Regions from separate parts of the Virgibacillus sp. CM-4 genome, predicted to be linked through region 1. Evidence: riboswitches for the same ligand, from Rfam matches in the RefSeq annotation. Region 1 holds a riboswitch; each other region holds the start of a gene.
What was found. A riboswitch is a leader RNA that binds a small molecule or an ion and turns the genes downstream of it on or off. The one in region 1 is predicted to bind S-adenosylmethionine.
Positions count from the first base shown of each region.

Region 2: it holds a riboswitch for S-adenosylmethionine, as region 1 does, so the genes downstream of both, M948_RS26125 (carboxymuconolactone decarboxylase family protein) here and M948_RS38005 (LLM class flavin-dependent oxidoreductase) in region 1, are expected to answer to the same signal.
Region 3: it holds a riboswitch for S-adenosylmethionine, as region 1 does, so the genes downstream of both, M948_RS42720 (YezD family protein) here and M948_RS38005 (LLM class flavin-dependent oxidoreductase) in region 1, are expected to answer to the same signal.

Region 1 is NZ_AUQA01000006.1:927,689-935,407, reverse strand. It holds gene M948_RS43730 (hypothetical protein) at 1-149, shown strand, start outside; gene M948_RS43725 (DoxX-like family protein) at 256-720, shown strand; gene M948_RS38020 (DUF4166 domain-containing protein) at 707-1,321, shown strand; gene M948_RS38015 (YndJ family protein) at 1,308-2,975, shown strand; partial or broken gene dacB (D-alanyl-D-alanine carboxypeptidase/D-alanyl-D-alanine-endopeptidase) at 2,976-4,333, shown strand; SAM riboswitch class I at 4,402-4,520, shown strand; gene M948_RS38005 (LLM class flavin-dependent oxidoreductase) at 4,608-5,660, shown strand; gene M948_RS38000 (ATP-grasp domain-containing protein) at 5,674-6,651, shown strand; gene M948_RS37995 (cation:proton antiporter) at 6,881-7,719, shown strand, end outside.
Region 2 is NZ_AUQA01000002.1:481,097-488,815, reverse strand. It holds gene M948_RS26130 (ornithine cyclodeaminase family protein) at 1-794, shown strand, start outside; SAM riboswitch class I at 909-1,012, shown strand; gene M948_RS26125 (carboxymuconolactone decarboxylase family protein) at 1,176-1,829, shown strand; gene M948_RS26120 (LLM class flavin-dependent oxidoreductase) at 1,952-3,319, shown strand; gene M948_RS26115 (sodium:solute symporter family protein) at 3,369-4,868, shown strand; gene M948_RS26110 (BCCT family transporter) at 5,496-7,022, shown strand; gene M948_RS26105 (TetR/AcrR family transcriptional regulator) at 7,047-7,719, shown strand, end outside.
Region 3 is NZ_AUQA01000002.1:308,040-315,758, reverse strand. It holds gene metE (5-methyltetrahydropteroyltriglutamate--homocysteine S-methyltransferase) at 1-1,362, opposite strand, end outside; gene M948_RS25400 (bifunctional homocysteine S-methyltransferase/methylenetetrahydrofolate reductase) at 1,389-3,233, opposite strand; gene M948_RS42720 (YezD family protein) at 3,410-3,580, opposite strand; SAM riboswitch class I at 3,676-3,794, opposite strand; gene M948_RS25395 (glycoside hydrolase family 13 protein) at 3,891-5,669, opposite strand; gene M948_RS25390 (sugar ABC transporter substrate-binding protein) at 5,921-7,201, shown strand; gene M948_RS25385 (carbohydrate ABC transporter permease) at 7,294-7,719, shown strand, end outside.

The DNA.
Region 1 (7,719 bases):
AAAGTATAGGAAAAGTTCATACAAAGGATAGGACAAGTGTATCTTCCTTACAATTTGGTACAGACCAAAACCTATCAATTATAAAAGAAGGAGGGGGGTATTGGGAATACAAACCACAAGAAAATGCTACGTTATTTTTAAAAATATAACTATAAAACAAGGTTTGGATGGTTAGGGAAATACTTTGATTTCCTAATTTTTCGCCCGTTAATAAGTTGGGCAACTGCCATAAGTTTCGATGTTTTAAAACGATGGGTGGAAACAGGAGATAGTCCCTCGTCACAATATTTCCGCCTTTTTAGTAGTTGGTTATTCATCTACTTTTTTAGTTTTGTTTGGATCTATCATGGGCTTACTTCCAAGTTAATACACCAACACCCAGCTGAATTATCAATGATGCAAATGACTTTCTCGATAAAAGCAAACGAAGCATCGGTACTAGTTATAGTCACTGGAATGGTAGAGGTAATAATTGGGTTGTTGTGGTTGGGCTACAAGAATAGAGGGTTATTATATAGAATACAGATTGTCATTTTCTTAATATTCGCCATTGTATCCAGCTTAACAGTACCAAGCCAACTTTTTCATCCGTTTAATCCGATAACGTTTAATATGGCATTGTTGGTGATTTCTATTGTGGGACTCACTATTTACAAGAATATTCCCACGGCAAAAAATTGTAAACGAAAGCAAGAAGGAGTTAAAAATGTCCATTTATAAAAAGATTTTAGGGAATGATTTTTATCATCTACACCCTATGTTACAAAAACGGTATGAGTTTAAAGATAGCTATCAATTCAAAGGAAAAGGAGTGATGAGATACATTACTAATAAGTCAAAGTGGTTATTTCCATTGTTCTTATTCAGTCAGAAATATAAGTTATTTTTTCCGGAAACAGGAAAAAGCGTTCCGTTTAAAATTATAAATACACAAACGATAGGGAATAACGGAATGGAGCAGGTGCATTGGGAAAGGGTATTTTATTTTAATGATAAGAAGCGATATTTTAATGCCTCCATGTATCTCGACTTGGAACAAAAGCTTATTCAGGACTATTTAGGTGAGCCTTCTAAATGTTATTCTGATTTATTATTATCAGTAACAAAGGATGGGGGATTACGAATTAATTCTAAAGAACAGCGTCTTATATTCCCGTTTTTAGAAATACCATTACCAAAAATCGTACAAGGATTGGCTACAGTTACGGAAAAATATTTGGAAACAAAAGCGGTATATTATATTCAGGTTAACGTGACGAATCCTTTAATCGGAACCATTTTTTCATACGAAGGGGAGTTCGTAGAAGATGACGTTTCTTAAAGTTGCGGGCGCGAATAGTATTTTATTTATAATAATTGCTTTAACAGGGAATCATTCCTGGTATTTTTTATTGCTAACTGCTGCGCAATTGCTTTTCGTTCCTTGTATGTTACATATTGTTTTGAGGCAGGAAGAAAGTTGGATTTCTACATACTTTCCTTATGCAGGGATAATGGCTTCCATTTCGATCTTTATTTTACAATTTTCACAAGAAACCTCAATGGATACCATACTAGCAATACTGTATTTATTATTTACAGTCATGATTGCGTTATATGGGGTAAAACGTTTTCTTCAAAGAGGATTTGCGTATTTTGAGGAATTTATCATCGATATCGGACTTATATATATCCTTATTGGCGGCATGTGGTTTGTTGCGCATATAGCAACAATAGATACCGGCTTTTCTCCGATGATTACATGGTTAACAGTAAACCATTTTCATTATGCTGCATGCATATTACCTATCTCTGTAGGGTTGTTAGGAAGACTCTATAAATCCAAAATGTACAAATGGGTAAGTAGTATGATTATCATTTCTCCGGTGATAGTGGCATTAGGTATAACCTTTTCTGTCAAAATAGAGTTCTTATCTGTTATTCTGTATATTATCGCTATATATGGATTAATTCACTTATCTTTTAAGGTAGTGTTTAAGAGTAGTCTCCAAAAATGGTTGATCTGCATATCAAACGGAGCTTTATGTGTCTCTATTCTATTTTCACTGTTGTACGCAGTTGGAAATCTTTCCGGATGGTTTTCGGTATCGATAGATTTCATGATTCTTTTTCACGGTATAATTAATTCAATTGTGTTTGCTGGCTTTGGTACAGCTGGTTGGATCATTGCTCCTCCTTTTTCAAACCAAAGGAATAAACCATTTCCACGAAGTAAGATAAAGGGGAAGGGGATCATAGGTGAGGAAATAATCAAAGGGAAGACAGATAACCAATTTTATAATGGTTTAGTAGACTGTATGGAACAGTATGCGAATGAAATTCAACTGGATACATTATCACAAATGATTATTGATTTCTATGAGAATACGAAAAACTATCAGCTATTTGCTGAAGTAAGGTGGAAAAACTGGTTTAAACCGCTAGCGATAATATATAGACAAATTAGTCGTATCATAAAACAATTGAATCTGCCTTTGTCAAGTAGAAGACAGGAAATGACAGGTGCTATTCACTCGATTGATGATCGTATGGATGGAAGAACCAATGTAAGAGCGTGGGTGAGGAAGATCAAAAACGAAGTTATCTTTGTAGCACTTTATTCTTCCCATCAAAATAACGATCAAACGTATATGAACATCGCATTACCTTTACCAGGGACAGCTATGATTGGCATTTTAGAGTTAAGTCAATATGGTGAAAAGTTACAATTATCTAGTAAAAAATTGAAATATGAACAAGCAGATTCTGGTATCTATTTAATTGTTGGAAAAGGCTTATTTAAGCTCCCAATTGAAGAGACGTTTGAAGTGGAAGAAACAAATGAAGGAAAGCTTAAAGCAAAACATCAAATGTGGCTGTTTTCTATTCCCTTTTTAAACATAGATTATGATATTGTGCCAAGCGAACGACAAAACGAGAATATAAAAGAGGCACATCAGAGAACCGTGGGTATTGGGAAGAGAGGTGGTGATTAGGTGAAGAAGTCTATTGATACATATCTGAAACAGTCTCCAAAACTGGCTGGAGCAATTGTTGGTGTTAGTATTCGACGAGCAGATACTGGTGAAACGATTTATGAACATAAAGCAGACACTAGATTACGTCCAGCTTCCAATATGAAGTTGTTGACAGCAGCAGCCAGTCTGGCTGTATTAGGTGAAGCGTATCGCTTTTCGACAGAGATACGTACAGATGGAATAATAAAAGGGGGATGCTTAGTAGGAAATGTATACCTAATAGGAAAAGGGGATCCTACTTTATTACCGAAAGACTTCGCTGGATTTGCTGCCAAACTTAGAGCAATGGGTATTCAGCATATTTCAGGGAAGGTTATTGGGGATGATACTTGGTATGATTCAGTTCGTCTCTCGCCAGATATGATTTGGAGTGATGAAACGTATTATTACGGTGCGCAAATTTCAGCCTTAACAGCTTCTCCAGACAGTGACTATCATGCTGGAACAATTAAGGTGGAGATTAGACCAAATAAGCTGGGGGAAAATCCTATAATTACCTCTTCACCGGAGTCTACATATATTGAAATAGATAATAAGGCAGTTACCGTAGAAACGAATAAAAAAGAAAATATAATATTTGAGCGTCAACATGGAAGCAATTTAATTACGATAACAGGCGAGATTCCCGATAGGCACGAAGGATTGAAAGAGTGGGTATCGGTATGGGAACCAACAGGATACGCTGTTGATTTGTTCAAACAGGCATTAACTAAACATCATATTACCTATAGTGGAGGGTGGGAGATAGCTAAAGTACCAACCAATACAAAGTTATTGCATTTTTGTTATTCTATCCCCTTATCGAAATTGATGGTTCCATTTATGAAGCATAGTAACAATACAATTGGTGAAATCTTGATAAAGGAAATGGGCAAGCAGGTGTATGGGGAAGGTAGTTGGGAAAAAGGATTAAATGTGTTAGAAAAACAACTTGTGAATTTTGGGATGGAGACAAAAGGATTGTGTTGCGAGACGGATCCGGAATATCTCATATGAATTTGATACCAGCAAACCAAATTTCCTGGTTACTATATGTGATTCAAAAAAAGGAATGGTTTTCAACCTATTTTCACGCCTTGCCAGTTGCGGGGGAATCAGAAAGGGACATTGGTGGTACCTTACAGCACCGTATGCATGGGTTACCGGTTCAGGCCAAAACAGGCAGTTTATATACCATTAGTACTTTATCCGGTTATGCAGAAAAAGCGAACAAAGAAAAAATTGTATTTTCCATTATGTTCAATAATTTATTAGATGAGGAAGAAGGAAAACGAATGGAGAATCAACTATTGGATATGATGATCCATTCCGAATGATAAGAGTTATCAAAATTGACAGATAAGCATATTTGCGATAGGCTTAATATAGTGAATTAAATATTGTGTTCTTATCCAGAGAGGTGGAGGGATATGGCCCCATGAAGCCTCGGCAACAGGTTTTTATAACCATTTATAAAAAGACTGTGCCAAATCCATCAAGTCCATGTGACTTGAAAGATAAGAAGAGAACTGAAATAACAAGATTTCAAACTCTTTTCTTATCGGAAAAGAGTTTTTTGTTTTGGGAAAAATTCATCTGGGAGTGGAGTCAATGAAATATGGATTTTGGTTACCAATATTTGGTGGATGGTTACGTAATGTAGATGATGAACATATGCCGCCAACCTTTGAATATGCGAAGACAGTTATTCAAGCGGCAGAGGAATGGGGATATGATACAACGCTAATTGCGGAACTTTATTTAAATGATATAAAAGGAATAGAAGCAGATTCATTAGAAGCATGGTCTACTGCAGCTGGGTTAGCAGCAGTAACGAATAAAATAGAAATTATGACTGCTGTGCGTCCAGTATTTCACCACCCAGCGGTTACTGCGAAAATGGCTGCAAATATCGATCGCATGAGCAATGGGCGATTTACTCTTAATATTGTCTCTGGTTGGTGGGAAGAAGAAGCTAAACAGTATGGTGGAGACTTTACAGAACATGATGAGCGGTATGCAAGAACAACAGAATTTATCGATATACTAAAAGGTTTATGGACAGAGGACACTTTTTCTTATCATGGAAGGTACTATCAAATTGAGGATACAAAATTGGAACCAAAGCCGCTGCAACGCCCCAATCCCATGTTATACGCTGGGGGAGAAATTGAAAAGGGTAAGCAGGTAATTTCCACACTATGTGATGCTTATGTCATGCATGGTGGCACGGTTGAAGAGGTTGCTGACAAAATTAAAGATATGAAATCACGTAGAAGGAAAGCAAATAAAGATCCGATTCGATCATTTGGAATGGCAGCTTATGTAATTTGTCGGGAAACAGAAGCGGCAGCACTTACGGAATTAGAACGAATCACCATGGTAAAAGACACAAGTGGATATAGTGGATTTGGAGATTTCACTTCAAAATCACAGTTAGAACAAGCTGTTCAGTTAAAGGATTATTCTGTATCTAATCGAGGATTACGTCCACATTTAATAGGAACACCAGAACAAATAGCGGAACGAATTCTCGAATATGAGAGGGCAGGTGTTGATTTGCTATTATTACAATGCTCTCCGCAGTTAGAAGAGATGAAACGTTTTTCTGAACAAGTTATGCCTTTAGTCGAACAACTACGTAAAGAACAAACAACGGTATAAAGGAAGATATGTAATGAGTAAAATATATATCCTACATGAAAATCCAGAATGGACAAGCCATTTAACTGCTAGATTAGAAGAATTGGGATTACCTTATGAAGACTGGTTACTGAATGATGGCACGGTCGATTTATTAAGTGAACCACCTAAAGGAATTTTCTATAATCGAATGAGTGCTTCTTCGCATACAAGAGGGAATCGTTTTGCTCCTGAATTGACGAATGCAGTGTTAGCATGGTTGGAGTATCATGGTAGAACAGTAATTAATGGTAGTCGAGCATTACAGCTAGAAGTAAGTAAGGTCCAACAATATTTGGAATTGGAAAAATATGGAGTGAGAACGCCGAGAACAGTGGCTGCTGTTGGGAAATCGCAATTATCAGAAGCAGCTGAATTATTCGAAGGGAGATCATTTATTACCAAGCACAATCGAGCTGGAAAAGGGTTAGGCGTACAACTGTTTCATAGCAAAGCAGCATTAGAACAATATATTGAAAGTGAAACATTTGAAGAACCCGTTGATGGTGTAACGCTAATACAAGAATACATTCCCTCTCCATCAGCATCTATTACCCGCTGCGAATTTGTAGGTGGAGAATTCGTATATGCAGTAAAGGTTGACACATCTGAAGGGTTTGAACTCTGTCCTGCAGATGCCTGCACGATTGAAGATTTATTTTGTCCGGCAGGGGAACAACAAGCGCAGAATGAAAAATTTCAAATTCGACAAGGGTTCCATCACCCCATTATTGAAAAATATAAAGAGGTACTGGCTGCTAATCATATTCAAGTAGCAGGTATTGAATTTATTGAAGACGAACATGGAACCATATATACCTATGATATTAATACAAATACCAACTATAATAGCGATGCTGAAGCAAAAAGCGGTGTTTTTGGAATGCTTGAGCTAGCAACTTATTTAGGAGAAAAATTAAATAAAGTAAATCTCTATTCTGATCAGCCTTCTCTTTCCCTTACCGAAAAATAGAACAAAGCATTAGAATTGCCGATTCTTTATGTACTATAGTCAGGGCTAAGAATTAGTAATCGATCCTTTTCTATTGATTTTCTAGTGATAAACTGTCGTGTTTAATAACTTAATAAGCCGTTACATGGATAACATGTTACGGCTTTTTGTATTTCCACTTGCGTTTGATATTCTGTCTTTAGGGTAATTTTATAGGATAGTTAGTTTTCAAAAGGAAAGAGGATGACCAATGACTGTACACCAGATTTTATTGTTAGTAATCATAGGGTATCTTGTTTTTTCTGTAGATAAAAAACAAGAATTTTTTCCTGCTCCGGTTATCTTAGTATTGTTTGGTTTGTTGTTATCGATGTTTCATTATTTTGACAATATTACGATAACAAAGGAACTTTTATTTCATGTTTTTCTACCGGCTTTGTTATTCATATCTGCTTATCAGTTCCCTACTCAAGCCCTGAAACGAAACAAAATACTTATTGGAACGTTAGGAACATTTGGTTTATTTTTGACAATCGCAATCTTGGCTGTTCTCATTTATGTTATTGGAAATTTATTCATATCTTTATCATTGGCAGCGGCATTGCTGATTGCTGCTATCTTATCTCCGACAGATCCTGTTTCTGTTGTAACGATCCTAAAAAAGTCGTCCGATGACCAACAGGTCGCAGAAATTGTCGAAGGTGAATCCATGCTAAATGATGGAACAAGTATTGTTGTATTCAGTGTGCTGTTAAGTATGTATACAAAAGGGACGAGCTTTGATTTTAGCGGTTTTATTAATGAATTTCTTTTGGTTTCGTTGGGGGGCGTAGCAATCGGCGTAAGCTTTGGTTGGTTAATGAGTAAGGCCATTCATTACACGTACCATCGTCAATATCAAGTAATGCTAAGTATTATCGTTGCTTATGGTAGTTTTTACTTAGGGGAGTTACTCGGAGTATCAGGTGTCCTTTCTACTGTGACTGCCGGTATGATGCTTTCCTATGAATTTGGGAGAAATATTAAAGAAGTGCATTTTAAGGATCAACTGGATGGTTTTTGGGAGATCATTGAACTAACTATTTTATC
Region 2 (7,719 bases), on a different contig from region 1:
CCTCCGTGAAATTAGTCAGTATTTTTCCTGAGAATCCGAAACAAGGAAAGCCAACTACTCAAGGTGCATTAGTATTAACCGACGCTAGTAATGGGGAACATATTTGTATGATGAGTGCATCATTTTTAACTCGTTTACGTACAGGAGCACTGAGCGGGATAGGGACAGAAAAATTAGCTAGAACGGATGCACAAACATTGGGAGTGATTGGAACGGGGGCCATGGCCTTTGAACAAGTCCTAGGTGTTTTGGAAGTTCGTGTTATCCAAGAATTAATCCTATTTAATCGGACGATCGAAAAGGCGTACACATTCAAAGAAGCATTAATGACCTGGGGGATTACGATTCCAATCAAAGTAGTGGATTCACCGAAGCAAGTCATGCAAGTGTCCGATATTATTGCTTGTAGTACAAGGTCGGATAATCCGGTATTCGATGGAAATGATCTACGACCTGGTATGCATATAAATGGGGTTGGTTCGTATTTGCCTAGCATGAGAGAAGTAGATCTAAAAACCATTCAGACAGTTGATAAGATTATTGTGGATGATTTAGCCAGTATAAAAGAAGAAGCTGGTGAGTTAATTTATGCGAATCAAGAAAGTGATTGGCAATTTTCTCACATCCACGCAGAGTTAAGTGATGTTGGTGGTGGAGATCGATTATTGCGAGAAACAGATCAAGAAATTACTTTTTTTAAATCCGTTGGAGCTGCCTATTTTGATCTTGTCGTAGCTAAAGGAATTTATGTAAAAGCGAAATCGCTAGGAATAGGTCAAAAGATAGAATTGTAGTCTCTTAACCAACAATTAAAAAGATCTTATCGGAAAAATGTAAAAAATCATACTTGACACATTTTTCGGTATTCGGTATTATTGTGTACAATTCTTACTAATTAAATTGAATATTCCTTATCTAGAGTCGGGGGAGGAATCTGGTCCAGTGATCCCGCAGCAACCGTTACATATAACAAGGTGCTAATTCCAGCAAGCATTTGCTTGAAAGATGAGAGAATGTAGGCGATACAGCAACCTCTTCTCATCGGAAGGGGTTTTTTCATTGGTCATTATAGAAACCGTATATCCTCTTCCATTAATCCAACTAAATGAATGGGAAAAGTTATATTTAATTAGTGAAATGATTTATTTATTAAAGGAGCGATAACATTGAGTAATATAACGGAGAGTTTGTATAAAAAATCCTATTTCTCACGGATTCAAGAGCTTAGAGAATATGCCCCAGAAACATGTAATACTTTTTTTGCTTTTAATGATCAGGCCTTAGCTGAAGGAGAGTTGCAGGCAAAGCTAAAAGAATTAATTGCCGTTGCTGTAGCACATATTACAGGATGCCCATACTGCATTGAATTACATGTAGGCAATGTGAAGAAACAAAAAGCAACAAAAGAAGAGGTAACTGAAGCTATCTTTGTTGCAGCAGCATTAAAGGCAGGATCAGCAGCAGCCCATGGAGTTAATGCATTGAATGCGTATGACGGGGAAGGAACTGATAATTTGTATCAGGCGTCTTATTTTAACCGATTAAAGGAATTTGCAGCATTAAATGGGGCTACATTTGACGCATTTCTTGATTTTGATAAACAAGCAATCCAAACGAATTACCTGACTGAGAAAGAAAAGGAACTAATTGCAGTGGCATCAGCACATACCACAGGCTGTGCATATTGTATTGACCTTCATACGAAAAATGCAAAACATGCGGGGGCAAACCGCCATGAAATTGCTGAAGCAATCTTCGTAGCTGTAGCTTTGAAAGCAGGGTCTGCTTTGGCACATAGTGTAAATGCACTTAATGCCTATGACGACTAAACCGTCTCCTAGGTTAGCACGGGGGCACCGAATCCTCATGAGTTACCATCAATCAGGGGAGGATGAAAATCACCAGAGTGGTAAAGATTTAATTTAGGATAACGCATAAGGGAGAGTTGGATATGGCTAAACAAATTCACTTTAACGGATTTATTCAGAATTCACCTTCTCCACATTCGACAGGCTTGTGGAAGCATGAAAAGGATGAAGGAGTTAAACATAATACACTTACCTACTGGATGGACATTGCTAAATTGCTAGAGAGAGGGAAATTTGATTCTCTATTTATTGCCGATGTATTAGGAACTTACAGCGTTTATAACAATAGTCATCAGGCTGCAACGGAGCATGCAGTACAGCTTCCAGCTCATGATCCACTAATTCCAATAGCAGCTATGGCTGCTGTAACAGAACATCTAGGATTTGCACCGACGATATCAGCAACATATGCACAACCGTATTCACTAGCTCGTCAGCTTTCTACGCTTGATCACTTAACAAATGGAAGGGTGGCTTGGAATGTCGTCACCTCTTATTTAGAAAGTGAAGCTGTAAACTTAGGACTTACTAGTAGACTGCCAAAAGAATTGCGTTATGATCGAGCAGATGAATTTTTGGAAGTTGTGTACAAACTTTGGGAACAAAGCTGGGAAGCAAATGCCGTTGTTTATAATCGCGAGAATGATCGTTTTGCTGACCCAGAAAAAGTACATTTAATTAATCATGAAGGAAGATTCTTTCAAGTACCTGGCCCGCATTTAGTAGAGCCCTCTCCACAGCGAACACCTGTCATTTTTCAGGCTGGTGCTTCTCCAAAAGGAAGAGATTTTGCAGCTAAACATGCGGAGGGAGTCTTTACCAAAAATCATTCCTTGGATGCATTAAAGAATTATACAGCCGATATCCGAAATCGGACAGTAAAGCAAGGGCGTAATCGAGAAGATGTACGAATCTTTCCAATGATTCTACCAATTATTGGTTCGACAGAAGAAGAAGCGTATCAAAAATATGAAGGATTAAAAGAACAGGTCAGTTACGAGGGGACAGCTGCTTTATTATCTGGTCATACAGGAATTGATTTCTCAAGTTATGACCCAGATCAATATATGGAAGATATGGAAACAGAAGCAGTACAGGGTAATTTAGATATGTACACTAAGGACCCAAATAAAAAGTGGACACTACGTGAAGCAGTGAAGAATCATGGACTTGGGAATGGGACGGTGAAATTCATTGGTACTGCCGAACAAATAGCCGATAAAATTGAAGAATGGGCTACCGTTGGCGATGCAGATGGGTTTAATATTGCCCAGTCCTATTCACCAGGGACATTCCAGGAATTTGTTGATTACGTTATACCGGAACTGCAACAGCGTGGCATCTATCGTACAGAATATGAGGGGAAGACACTAAGAGAGAATATGTTTGGTAAAGGACGTAGACATGTACCGGACAATCACCCAGCTAGAAAAGCTCAAACAACAGTTTAGAACTGTGCGAATGAATTAAATAAAGCACCGTGAGAAAGGAGGGACAGAGATGAGTACAGTTACGATCTATACATGGATCGGTTTTACTATTTTTTTAGTTGTGATGTTTTTGCTTGGCTTGGTCAGTTCAAAAAAAACCAAGAATGTGAGGGATTTTGCGATTGGTGGGGGGAATCTTGGTCCTTATGTGCTTGGTCTGTCCTTCACAGCAACTTATTTAAGTGCCGCTACGTTTCTCGGTTATCCAGGCTGGTCGCATGACTGGGGATTATCTAACCTTTGGCTGTTTTTGGCAATGATTGGTGGTGGCCCAATTGGTGTAATTATGGTAGCGAAAAGAGTAAGGAAGTTAAATAATGGACAAAAATCACTGTCACTTCCTGATTGGCTCGGTGATTTTTATAAGAGTGATATATTACGAGTAGGTACGGGGATTATATTATTATTTAATGTATTTTATATTGCTGGGCAATTCGTCGCAGGTGCCCGTATATTTGAATATTTATTACATATCCCTTATACCACAGGTTTAATTGTAATTGCAGCTATTGTTATTCTGTATGTCTTCGCTGGAGGGGCATTTGCTGATATTTACACGGACGCTGTTCAAGCAGTGATGATGGGAATTGGCGGTCTATTTATATTTGTATCGGGGATCGTTATTTTTTGGGAAGGCAGTATAACAGCAACATTTAGTGGAATTACGTCGAATTTAGCAAATCAAAATGAAAATTTGGTGCGTATTTTTAACCCAGAATCGACGCATTTTTATTCAATTGGTGTTGTGGTAGGTGCCATCGTGATTCAGTGGGCATTCGCTTCTGCCCCTCATTTGTTTAATAAAGTGTTAGGGTTGAAGAATGAGAAAGATCTAGGAAAGATGATTGTCACGTACATTGTGGCTAGTATATTTTCACTTGTTGTTTTATTTGGTGGCATCTATAGTCGTGCTGCATTAGGGGATACGGTAGTTAGCGCGGATGTAGCATTAATGGAATATATTGTCTGGGCATTTCCGGCTATTATTGTGGCTATATTTGGTGTTGTTATACTGGCAGCTGCAATGTCTACAACGGATGGTCTATTTGTTTCCATTTCAACGGTGTTTGCCAATGATATTTTTCTAAAAGTATTAGTAAAACGAGGAATAATTAAAGTAGATAACCAAAAGGCAGAGCGAATTGCTCTCATTATTAGTCGTGTAACTGTTCCAATTATAGGGTTAGTTGCCTTTCTAATTGTAGTAAGACCTCCTGCTTATATGGGTGATGTCATGTGGATTGGTATTTCTGGTGTAGCTGCAGGAACTTTAGGACCAATCTTACATGCTATTTATGGAAAAAGAAAAGCGCCAGCACGAGCAGCTGAAATTTCTATGGCTGTTGGTGTGTTATCCTATCTCATTCTGTATTTTGGAGGAATTATTCCAAGTACCATGTCAGCAGGAGCAGTAGCAACTTTCATTGGGATATTCACAATTATCATTACTGCACCATTTTTAAATCGTCACACCTATTCTTATAATCAAGCAGAGAAAACAAGTGTGTAACTTTCGTATTAGTATTACTAAGGCATAAAGCATGTGAAGAGGTGTTAATATGTTTGTAAATCCTATGCTTTCCGTCTGGTTATATGGATTTATCGTTTTCCAAGTTGTAATTGGCATTTTGCTATGGAAAGGTTATTTTAAAAATAGATAGGTAACGAATTAAAGGTAAAAAAAGCTATCGAATTATTCGATAGCTTTTTCAGGAGGAAAAAGCAATAAAGGAAAATGCTAAAAGTCTGCGCTATTCGGGTGCTTAAATACTAGAAACGGATGGAATGAAACAAGTCTTAATAGCTTGGATTTCTCTTTCAATAGGTATTTTTTGCTATTTTTTGTTTACAAGTGTATACGCATTATCGTATTCATAAGGGAGATTAGGTCACTCTATTTAATGATCAAATGATTCAACAATATGTTGACTTTATGGTAAATGGATCAATGGACAAATAACACTAATCCCCCCCAGGGCTAGTTATTATTATCTAGGGGGTTTTTTAATTTTAAAACGAATTTTTCAATCCATTTAGGAGCGGTTGATATATTTTATTATTATGTTAATATGAACGTGTTCATATAAAAAACGCGTTCATAAAATGTATAAATAAGGGGAGGTATGTAAAAAACGTTATGAGAGTAAAAGTAGATCAAATTATTTTTTGGCCATCTTTATTGGTAGTTATAGTTGCAACCTTATTCTTAGTTATTTTTAAAGAATCCGCTGGTCCAGTAGTGGAAAGCCTCATGACTGATATTACACACCGTTTAGATTGGGCGTTTGAGTTCTTAACGATCGGTTTATTTATTATTTTGGCATGGTTGATGTTGGGTAAATATGGAAGAGTGAAACTAGGGGATATAGATGATAAACCCGAGTTTTCTCGGTTTAGCTGGGGAGGTATGCTCTTTTGTGCAAGTATGGGTACCAGTATCATGTTTTGGTCGATTGTCGAACCACTTTATTATTATACGGGTCCTCCATTTGGCATCGAAGGCGAATCCACTACTGCTGCTGAATATGCAGTCAGCTATGGGCTATTTCACTGGGGTATTTCTGCATGGGCACTATACGCATTGCCAGCCGTCGTAATGGCTTATAGCTTCTATGTAAGAAAAGAGCGTTCGCTTCGTATCAGTGCGGCTTGCCGAGGTGTGCTTGGAAAGCATGCAGATGGAATTATCGGAAAAATTATTGATATATTAGTAATTTGGAGCATGATTGGCGGGTTAGGAACATCGCTAGGCCTTGGTGTCCCAATGGTATCTGCAGTAATCGGAAATCTAATTGGGATAGAGCCATCATTAGGCTTAAATATTGTTATTATTTTGATTTGGACCGTTATTTTTAGCTCAAGTGCTTATTTTGGATTATATAAGGGGATACGTAAATTAAGTGATTGGAATGTCTATTTAGCATTGGGGTTGGCGATATTTGTGATTATTGTTGGGCCAACATTATTTATTCTATCCTATTTCACAAACAGTCTTGGTTTAATGTTGGATAATTTTATGAGAATGAGTCTGTATACGGATCCAATAGAAAAAGGAGGATTTCCTCAAGCGTGGACGGTCTTTTATTGGGCATGGTTTGCAGCGACGGCCCCGTTCATTGGAATTTTTGTGGCTCGTATTTCCAAAGGAAGAACCATTCGTGAGTTAGTATTTAATGTGCTCATGTGGGGTGCATTAGGAAGTTGGCTTTATTTCGGCGTTTTTGGTGGTTACACGATGGATCTTCAATTAACTGGAAAAGTAGATTTAGTTCCTATTTTAGAACAGAGTGAGCCAGCTGTTATTGTAGCGGTCTTAAACTCACTCCCTATGCCTATCGTTGTTTCCATTTTCTTTGTTGTTTTAGGTTTTATTTTCTTAGCAACTTCGCTCGATTCTGCAAGCTATGTCATTGCTAGTGTTGCAACAAAAGAATTGTACAGTAATGCTGAGCCAGCACGTTGGCATCGATTATTATGGGGAATACTACTATCAGCATTAGCAATTAGTTTAACCATTGCAGGTGGGCTTAGTGTCGTACAAACATCATCTGTTTTAGTCTCTGTTCCGATTTTAATCATGTATATTCTATTGTCTATATCTTTGGTAAGATGGTTGAGACAGAATGAAGATCAACATGTATATGTGAAGAAACGTCGTTCGTAAATGTTCAAGTGAGGAGGCAGTTAAATGAAAAAGAAAATACAACGTGCACGTATGTGGCGTTATTTTCTCGATGCTGCTGCGGAAATTATTGAAGAAGAAGGAATTGACAATATAACTATACGAAAAATCGCAGATCGCGCTGGATATACAAGTTCTACAGCATATAACTATTTTAAGGATTTATCTCATCTCGTATTCTTTGCAGCCATGCGATTTACAACAACTTATATAGAGGAACTACCAGCATATATGGAAAAAGGCAATAATACTGTAGAAAAATGGCTATATTCATGGGAATGCTTTTGTAAGCATTCCTTTGAGCAGCCAGAAATCTACGCTATTCTTTTTATGGATAATTTGGGAGCAATACCTGAGGATCTGTTGGAAGACTATTATAGTATATACGAAGATGATCTTATTGGATTACCTGAGCAGATTAAATCCATTATTATGGAACAGAATTTCTCCAAACGAAGCGCATTGTATATCGAAAATGCAGTGGAAGAAGAATTTATTGATCGTGAAGACATTGATTATATTGCTGATGTTACGTTAATGGTCTGGAAAGGAATGATGAGTACATTCATGAATCATCGACGTAACTACTCTAAGGAACAAGCAGTGGAACGGACAATATGTTATGTGTATGAAAGCGTAATGAGAACGATTAAGCCAGATAAAAGAGTGAAAATAAATT
Region 3 (7,719 bases), on a different contig from region 1:
TCCTTTACGCCATTTCGTCCTCGTTTGTCGAACAACTGCAGTTTGTGGCAAACTGCCAATTGTCGTTGTTGGAAGTAATGGTAGATTTAGCTTCGTTTGTTGTTGTTTTATTCGCTCAGCAAAGGAGGAATCGCGTACTGCATCAGAAGCAGTCAAGGTAGCTAATGCTTGTTTCACTTGCTCATTTGAACGTGAAGATGCACGAATGAATTGTTGCCGCTCTACACGATTTTCTTTAATGGCATTGGTGATTTTTATTTTTCCATTGTTCCAGCCATTTGTTAACGTAACAATTTCGGTTAATTTCTCATCAGCAAATGATAATCCGGCTTTAATATCGTTATTTAGTTTCTCCTCTAACTTCTTCGTTACTGGTACGTGCAAGAGGGAGGAGGATGGCTGTAATATAATTTGGTCTGTACTCACATAAGGTCGAATAGACTCAAGGAATGAAAGTCTCTCCTCAAGATCAGCTTTCCATACATTTCGTCCATTAATAATTCCAGCAGCAAGCACTTTATTACTTGGAAATCCATATTGCTCAATTAGCTCCAATGTATTACCATGAACAAAATCAAGTCCAATAGCATGAACAGGGAAGTTACTAATTGCTTGATAATGAATTACTTGTTCAAAATAGGTTTGTAAAATGATCTTTAAATTTGGAGCGGCTTCGGCAAATTGCTGATAGACTTGTTCAGCCTTTAAAAGAATGGATTGGTCTAGCTGGGTACCGAAGATAGGCTCGTCAATTTGTATCCAAGAAGCTCCCGCTGCCTGAAGTTCCTCTAAGATTTGTACGTATAATGGAACGAATGTATCGATTAATTCCAAAAGGTTTTCCTTTCGATAGCCTTTTGCAAGATGTAAGTACGTAATTGGTCCCAAAAGGACAGGTTTCCCATCGATACCTAATTTTTCTTTTGCTTCCTGATAAAAAGTAAGGGGGCGGTTCTCCGTTAACGTAGGCTTCGAGTTATCTAATTCAGGAACAATATAATGGTAATTGGTATTAAACCATTTAGTGATTTCAGATGCAACGGCATCTTTTGTGCCTCGAGCAATTGCAAAATACGTTTCTAGGTCAACCTTTCCTCCTTGGTAATTAAAGCGATCTGGGACAATACCAAACATTACCGATGTGTCAAGAACATGATCATAGAAAGAAAAATCCCCTACAGGAATAAGATCTACACCAATGTCCTTTTGCTTTTTTAAGCTCTGAAGTCTAATTTGATCTGTTTCTGAGATTAATTGTGCTTCAGTAATTTCACCTTTCCAAAACTTCTCTAACGCTCGTTTCCATTCTCTCTTTTCCCCGATTCTCGGATAACCAAGATTTGAACTAATAGCAGTCATTATCAATTCCTCCAATACTATTTTTTTAATTATGTCATTTTCGATGTGGAAAGAAGTTGTACACGCGCTTGCATATACGTAACCAATTCAATACTTATGTCATAACGCATAAATGGCGTTACAATGTAAATTCCTTGAAAGTGTTCCAATGCCGTATCAAGCAGTTCTTTTGCAATTTGAATTCCTTGATCAATAGAACGTTGTTTATCATCAGCTACTGCTTTCATCCTTTCTCTAATCACATCTGGCATTTTAATTCCCGGCACTTCATTATGCAGGAACTCAGCATTTCTCGAAGATGTAAGCGGCATAATCCCAATGAATATCGGTTTATCAATATGTTTGGTTTTGTTAGCCAACGCAACAATCGTCTCTTTGCTATAAACAGGTTGTGTTAAAAAATAATCCGCTCCACGTTCCATTTTTCGTTCCATTCGTTTTACCGCTTTATCTATGTGGGCTACATTCGGATTAAATGCAGCACCAACTTGAAAGTTTGTTGGTTTCTTTAGGGATTTTCCAGACAACGATATCCCTTGGTTAAATTGTTTGATTAATTTTATTAAATCGAATGACGTAACATCAAAAACGGAAGTTGCTCCAGGAAAATCCCCGATTTTAGTAGGGTCCCCAGTAATAGCAAGTATTTCATGGATTCCTAAGGTATGTAATCCCATAAGATGCGATTGCAGTCCAATGAGATTGCGATCTCGGCAGGTTAAGTGCACTAGCGGCCTTACCCCAATTTCTTGTTGGATTTTTGCTGCTACAGCAATATTACTAATTCGTGGTGTAGCTAGCGAATTATCCGCTAATGTGATCGCATCTACCCCTACATCGTTCAAGGCGTTAATCCCATTTAAGTACTCGGATGTATCTAAATGTTTTGGTGCATCGAATTCAACAATCACAGCATGTCGTTGTTGAACAATATCAATTAGACCTAACTCTGATTGTTCTTTCTGTTCGCTGACCTTAATGGGGCGTGGCTTAACTGGTACAATCTTTTCCTTAATTGGCTTTGTAGGTTTGATGGCATCAGCTGCTGCTTTTATATGGGCTGGGGTAGTTCCACAACACCCACCTAGTAAGCGAATGCCTTCGTTGCGAAAATCGGTCGCACAGTTTTTGAAATAGTTCGGTTCATCTTCGTAGATTAATTTGCCGTCACGATAAGCTGGTAAACTAGCGTTCGGATAAGCTGCTAAAAATGCTTTATCTAGTAATGGGACATCTTTCAGTGATTCAAGCATATGAAATGGGCCAAGTCGACAGTTAATCCCCACGATATCCGCGCCAGTATTCTCTAATCGCTTTAGTGCATCGGGTAGAAGTATCCCATTTTGTAAGATACCAGGTTCGTGCATTGATACATTTGCAATAATTGGAAGATTTGTTTCGTCTCTTGCAATCTCTAAAACAGTAATTAATTCTTCAAGATCATAATAGGTCTCTAAGATAAGTCCATCTACACCTTCTAATAATTGGCAGTACAACTGTTCTCGAAAACTTCTTTTGATTTCATCTGTTGTGGCTTGCAGCGTTTGTGTGCCGTGAATACCACCGATAGTGCCAAGAACAAAAGTTTCTTCATTTGCAGCTTGTTTCGCAATTTTTATGGCTTCGGTATTTATCTTTTTTACTTGATCTTCAAGAGCATATCTTGCGAGCTTCATATAGTTTGCCCCATATGTATTAGTTTGAATAAGATCAGCACCTGCATGAATGTAAGATTCATGAATATGTGCAATTTGTTCTTGATGAGAAAGATTTAATGCTTCAAAACAATGATCGACCCCATAGGAATAAAGTAAAGTTCCCATTGCACCATCGCCGATTAAGATTCGTTTATCTAATTCGGCTAACAAGTCCATGTTACGTCTCCTTTCCATATGAAAGTTAAAAAAAGGCATCCAAATTAATAAAGGAAATACAAATACCTTAATTTCAATGGATGCCTTTAGTCGTCTAATTAGCATGTTAATCGTTTATTCGGTTTCCCTTGTAAATAATCTTTAACTGTGCTTTTGGTGTTCCAATAAGCACGTCGTTACCCGTTTACATGTTTTTTTCGTTTTGATTGTAACGGGTACCGTTTCTTTTCCGTTGTGTCAATCTGCGTAATTTCTCCTTCATGTATCGTAATTGCTAATGATCCGAATTCAATCTTCTCTAGAGCTTCAGTAATGTCATTGATTTTCTTGTCGTCGATTCGAGCCATCCCATTCCTCCTTTAATTTGTTAACATTACCTATCAAGTAAAAAAGTAAAAACCTCTTTCGATTGAAAGAGGTTTGATTATTGTTTACTAAACAATTCCCATCTTTCAAACAAGTTTCGTTTGCTGGATTTAGCACCTTTACTCGGAATAACAAATAGAGTATGGTTGCCGCAGGATCAATGGACCAGTTTCCTCCCCTGACTCTTGATAGGTTAATATGAAATTTTGATTGTACTCATTATCTTAGAAACGAATGTGGCTGTCAAGATAATTTTCGAAATTCCCAAAAAAGTATTTTTTTAATTTAAGTTTATACAATTTCAAAAATACGGAAATGAAGAGGGGGTACCGTAATTGAAGTTGGTAATTCATCAATTCTATATTTCCTTGCTTGCTGGTTTTGAATATGCCATTCAGTTAGATATTTACAACTGCTTATACGTAGGATATCTCTAGTTATGTTTGCCTCTTTTTCACCCGCATTAAGAAAGAAGACGAGCCGATGATGTCCGTCGTTTTTCTCATATACAATGGTGTTGCTTGCATCATTCGATTGGAGAAATTGAATGTCACTATGGTTACCAAAAAGTGGATTTGTCTTGCGTAAATGAATAAGAGACTGGACAAATCGATACAGTTCTTGTTTTTGCTGGTTAGGGTTCCACTGCATACATGCACGACACCCTGGATCTGTATCACCAGCCATTCCTATTTCATCACCATAATAAATACAAGGTGTTCCAACAAAGGATAATTGAAAAAGGTACAATAGCTTTACACGGGCTTCATTGTCATTTGCTAAAGTTAAGATGCGTGGGGTATCATGACTATCCAATAGATTAAAAGCGACTTCATTCACATTTTGTGGATACATATGTAAAACACTAGTGATGGTCTCGGTGAATGTAGCAGCATTCATGTTTTGTTTAGCAAAAAAGTCAATCGCTCCATTAGTAAATGGGTAATTCATAACGGCATCAAACTGGTCACCGTGTAGCCATGGCATAGAGTCATGCCAGATTTCACCTAGAATATAAACATCTGATTTCACTTCTTTGACGGCTTGTCGAAACATTCTCCAGAAATGGTGATCCACTTCATTTGCAACATCTAATCGCCAGCCATCGATATCAAATGTTTCTACCCAATATGTTGCGACCTTTAATAAATAGTCTCTGACTTCCTTATTCTTCGTATTTAATTTAGGCATTGTAGGCACAAATGCAAATGTATCGTAATTCGGACGTGGTTTGGTTACTATAGGGAAATTCCAAATATGAAACCAATCTTTATAGATAGACACTTCTTGATTTTTCAACACATCTTGAAAAGGTGGGAAATAATATCCACTATGATTAAAGACAGCATCTAGCATTACTTTGATTCCTCGTTGATGGCATTCTTGGACAAATAGACGAAATGTAGCTTTATCTCCAAATTGTGGATCAATTTCCATGTAATCGATCGTATCGTATTTATGATTGGAATATGCCTTGAAGATAGGGGTTAGGTATATCCCATTGATTCCTAAATCGACAAGGTAATCGAGGTGTTGAATAATTCCTTCCAAGTCTCCCCCAAAGAAATTAGTAGGTGTTGGATCTGCAGAGCCCCATGGTAAACTGCCTTTTGGATTTAACTGTTCATTACCATTAGCAAATCGTTCAGGAAATAGTTGGTACCATACCGTATCTTTCACCCAATCTGGTGCATTAAATACATCAATGGAGCTTAAGTAAGGAAAACAAAAATAATTAGCAATATCCGAGGGGAGACTTGCAAATATTCCACCTTCACTATAAATACAAGATTCGTGTTCATTCGAGCAAATAAACGCATAGCGCATTCTACGATAATTCGGTTTCACAGCAATAAACCAATAGTCATGTAAGCTTGTTGTACCGGTTTTTTTCATGTGTTTTGACACGCTCTGCCACTGATTATCTATCCAATCATAAGGATCACCAAATACAAGTTCCACCATTTCTAGATCATTTTTTTTGGTCCGTAGTACTAAATGAAGGGTCTCATTATCATAGGCATACGCAAAATTATCTTTTGGACGATGATAGATTGCTTCTTTATTCATTTTTTACCTCCCTCTGTACAATCGTTTGCGCTAAATACTAATTAATTTTTAAATACATTACCAATGTTTATAATTATCATAGCATTAATGCTATGATAATGTAAGCGTTTTATTAGTTATTAATTAAATAATTAGAAGTTTCTAAAATGGAGTTGTAATTTTTAGGGGAATATGTATAATAAAGTTATAATGAATGCGCAAACGTTTTCATTATTTATGCAGTTCTCTATTAAATCATGGGAGGGGTACAAGTGAAAAAGAGCTTGATTTATTCATTAACAATGGTATTGGTAGCTGTGATTTTAATTGCATGTGGTCCAGATAATACCGAACCAAAAGAAAATTCTACCAATGAAGGGAAAGCAGCAGGGGATGAAATGCCGGAGAAGCCAGATTCTCTTAAACTTTGGGTAAATGCCGAGGAAAAGCAGCAAGAAGCAGTTCAACAAATTACAAATAAATACACAGAGGAAACCGGGATTAAGGTAGATATGGTTCCTGTGGATATGCTGGAACAAGTGGAAAAGCTTGATGTGGAAGGACCTGCAGGGAATGGTCCAGACATTATTTTTCAACCACATGATCGAATTGGTGATCTAGTACTTAGAGGATTAGTAGATCCAGTTAACTTTGGAAATAAAGAAAGCGGTTACACTGATACCGCACTGCAAGCAGTTCAATTTGAAGATGAATATTGGGGATATCCTGCCGTCATTGAAACGTATGCGATGTATTATAATAAATCGTTAGTAGAAAAAACTCCGGAAACGATACAAGATGTTATGTCAATTGCAGAGAGAGATACAGATACAAGCAAAGACCAATTTGGATTTTTAATGGAAGCAGCTAATTTTTATTTTGTTTATCCTTTCTTTTCTGGGAATGGAGCATATGTGTTTGCAAATGAAGATGGAAACTATGATATTTCAGATATTGGATTAGCTAATGAAGGTTCTGTAGAGGGTGGTCAACTTGTTCAGAAATGGTTCGATAACAACTATATTCCTCAAGATTTAACTCCAGATATTATGAATGGATTATTTCAAGAAGGAAAAGTGTCAACGGTTATCAATGGGCCTTGGATGGTAAGAGAATACTCGGAGGCGCTAGGCAACGACCTCGGTGCAGTTCCATTACCTATTTTGGACAATGGAGAAAACCCGAAATCATTTGTAGGAGTTAAATCATATATGTTGTCGTATTACTCAGACAACAAAGAGTGGGCTGAGCATTTAATGGCATATATTACAAACTATGAAAACTCTATGACATATTACGATATTGCTGGGGAAATTCCAGCCCGTGATGATGCAATGGAGGATCCAGCTATTGCGGAGGATCCGATCTTTTCTGCATTTGCAGAACAAACAAAGTTTGGAGAGCCAATGCCAAGTGTTCCTGCAATGCAGCAAGTTTGGGATCCGATCAACGATGCATTAAATTTTATTTCTAAAGGAGAACCAGTGAAAGATGTCCTTGATGAAGCTGTTGAAACCATTCAGGGTCAAATAGACGCTTCTGGAGCAAATTAGGAACAATCTATGGGGAGATAACTCACCATAAATGTTTCACTTGATCATTTTAGAATGATCAAGTGATTCGGGAAATATAGGAGGATACTGGAATGGCAACAAATCATAATAGTGGCAGTGCCTGGATAAAAAAACCTCGTAATATTGCTACGATTTTATCAATTATTCCAGGATTAGGACAATTTTATAATCGTCGTTTTTTGAAAGGTATTAGCTTATTGATTGTGACGGTTTCATTCTTAATTACAACATGGAACTATATTGATATTGGAATATGGGGATTATTCACACTAGGAACTATTCCGCGTGACCATCATTCGATTCAATTACTTATACAAGGGTTAATTTCACTCATCATTTTAGGGTTTGGTATTGCAATCTATCTTTATAATTTGAAAGATGCTAGATCAGATGCAATTGCTAGGGAGAATCATAGATCAAATCCAACTTTAATTCAAGGTATGGCTGCCTTTTATAACAATGGTTTTCCATATTTTATGATTCTGCCTGGTTTATTG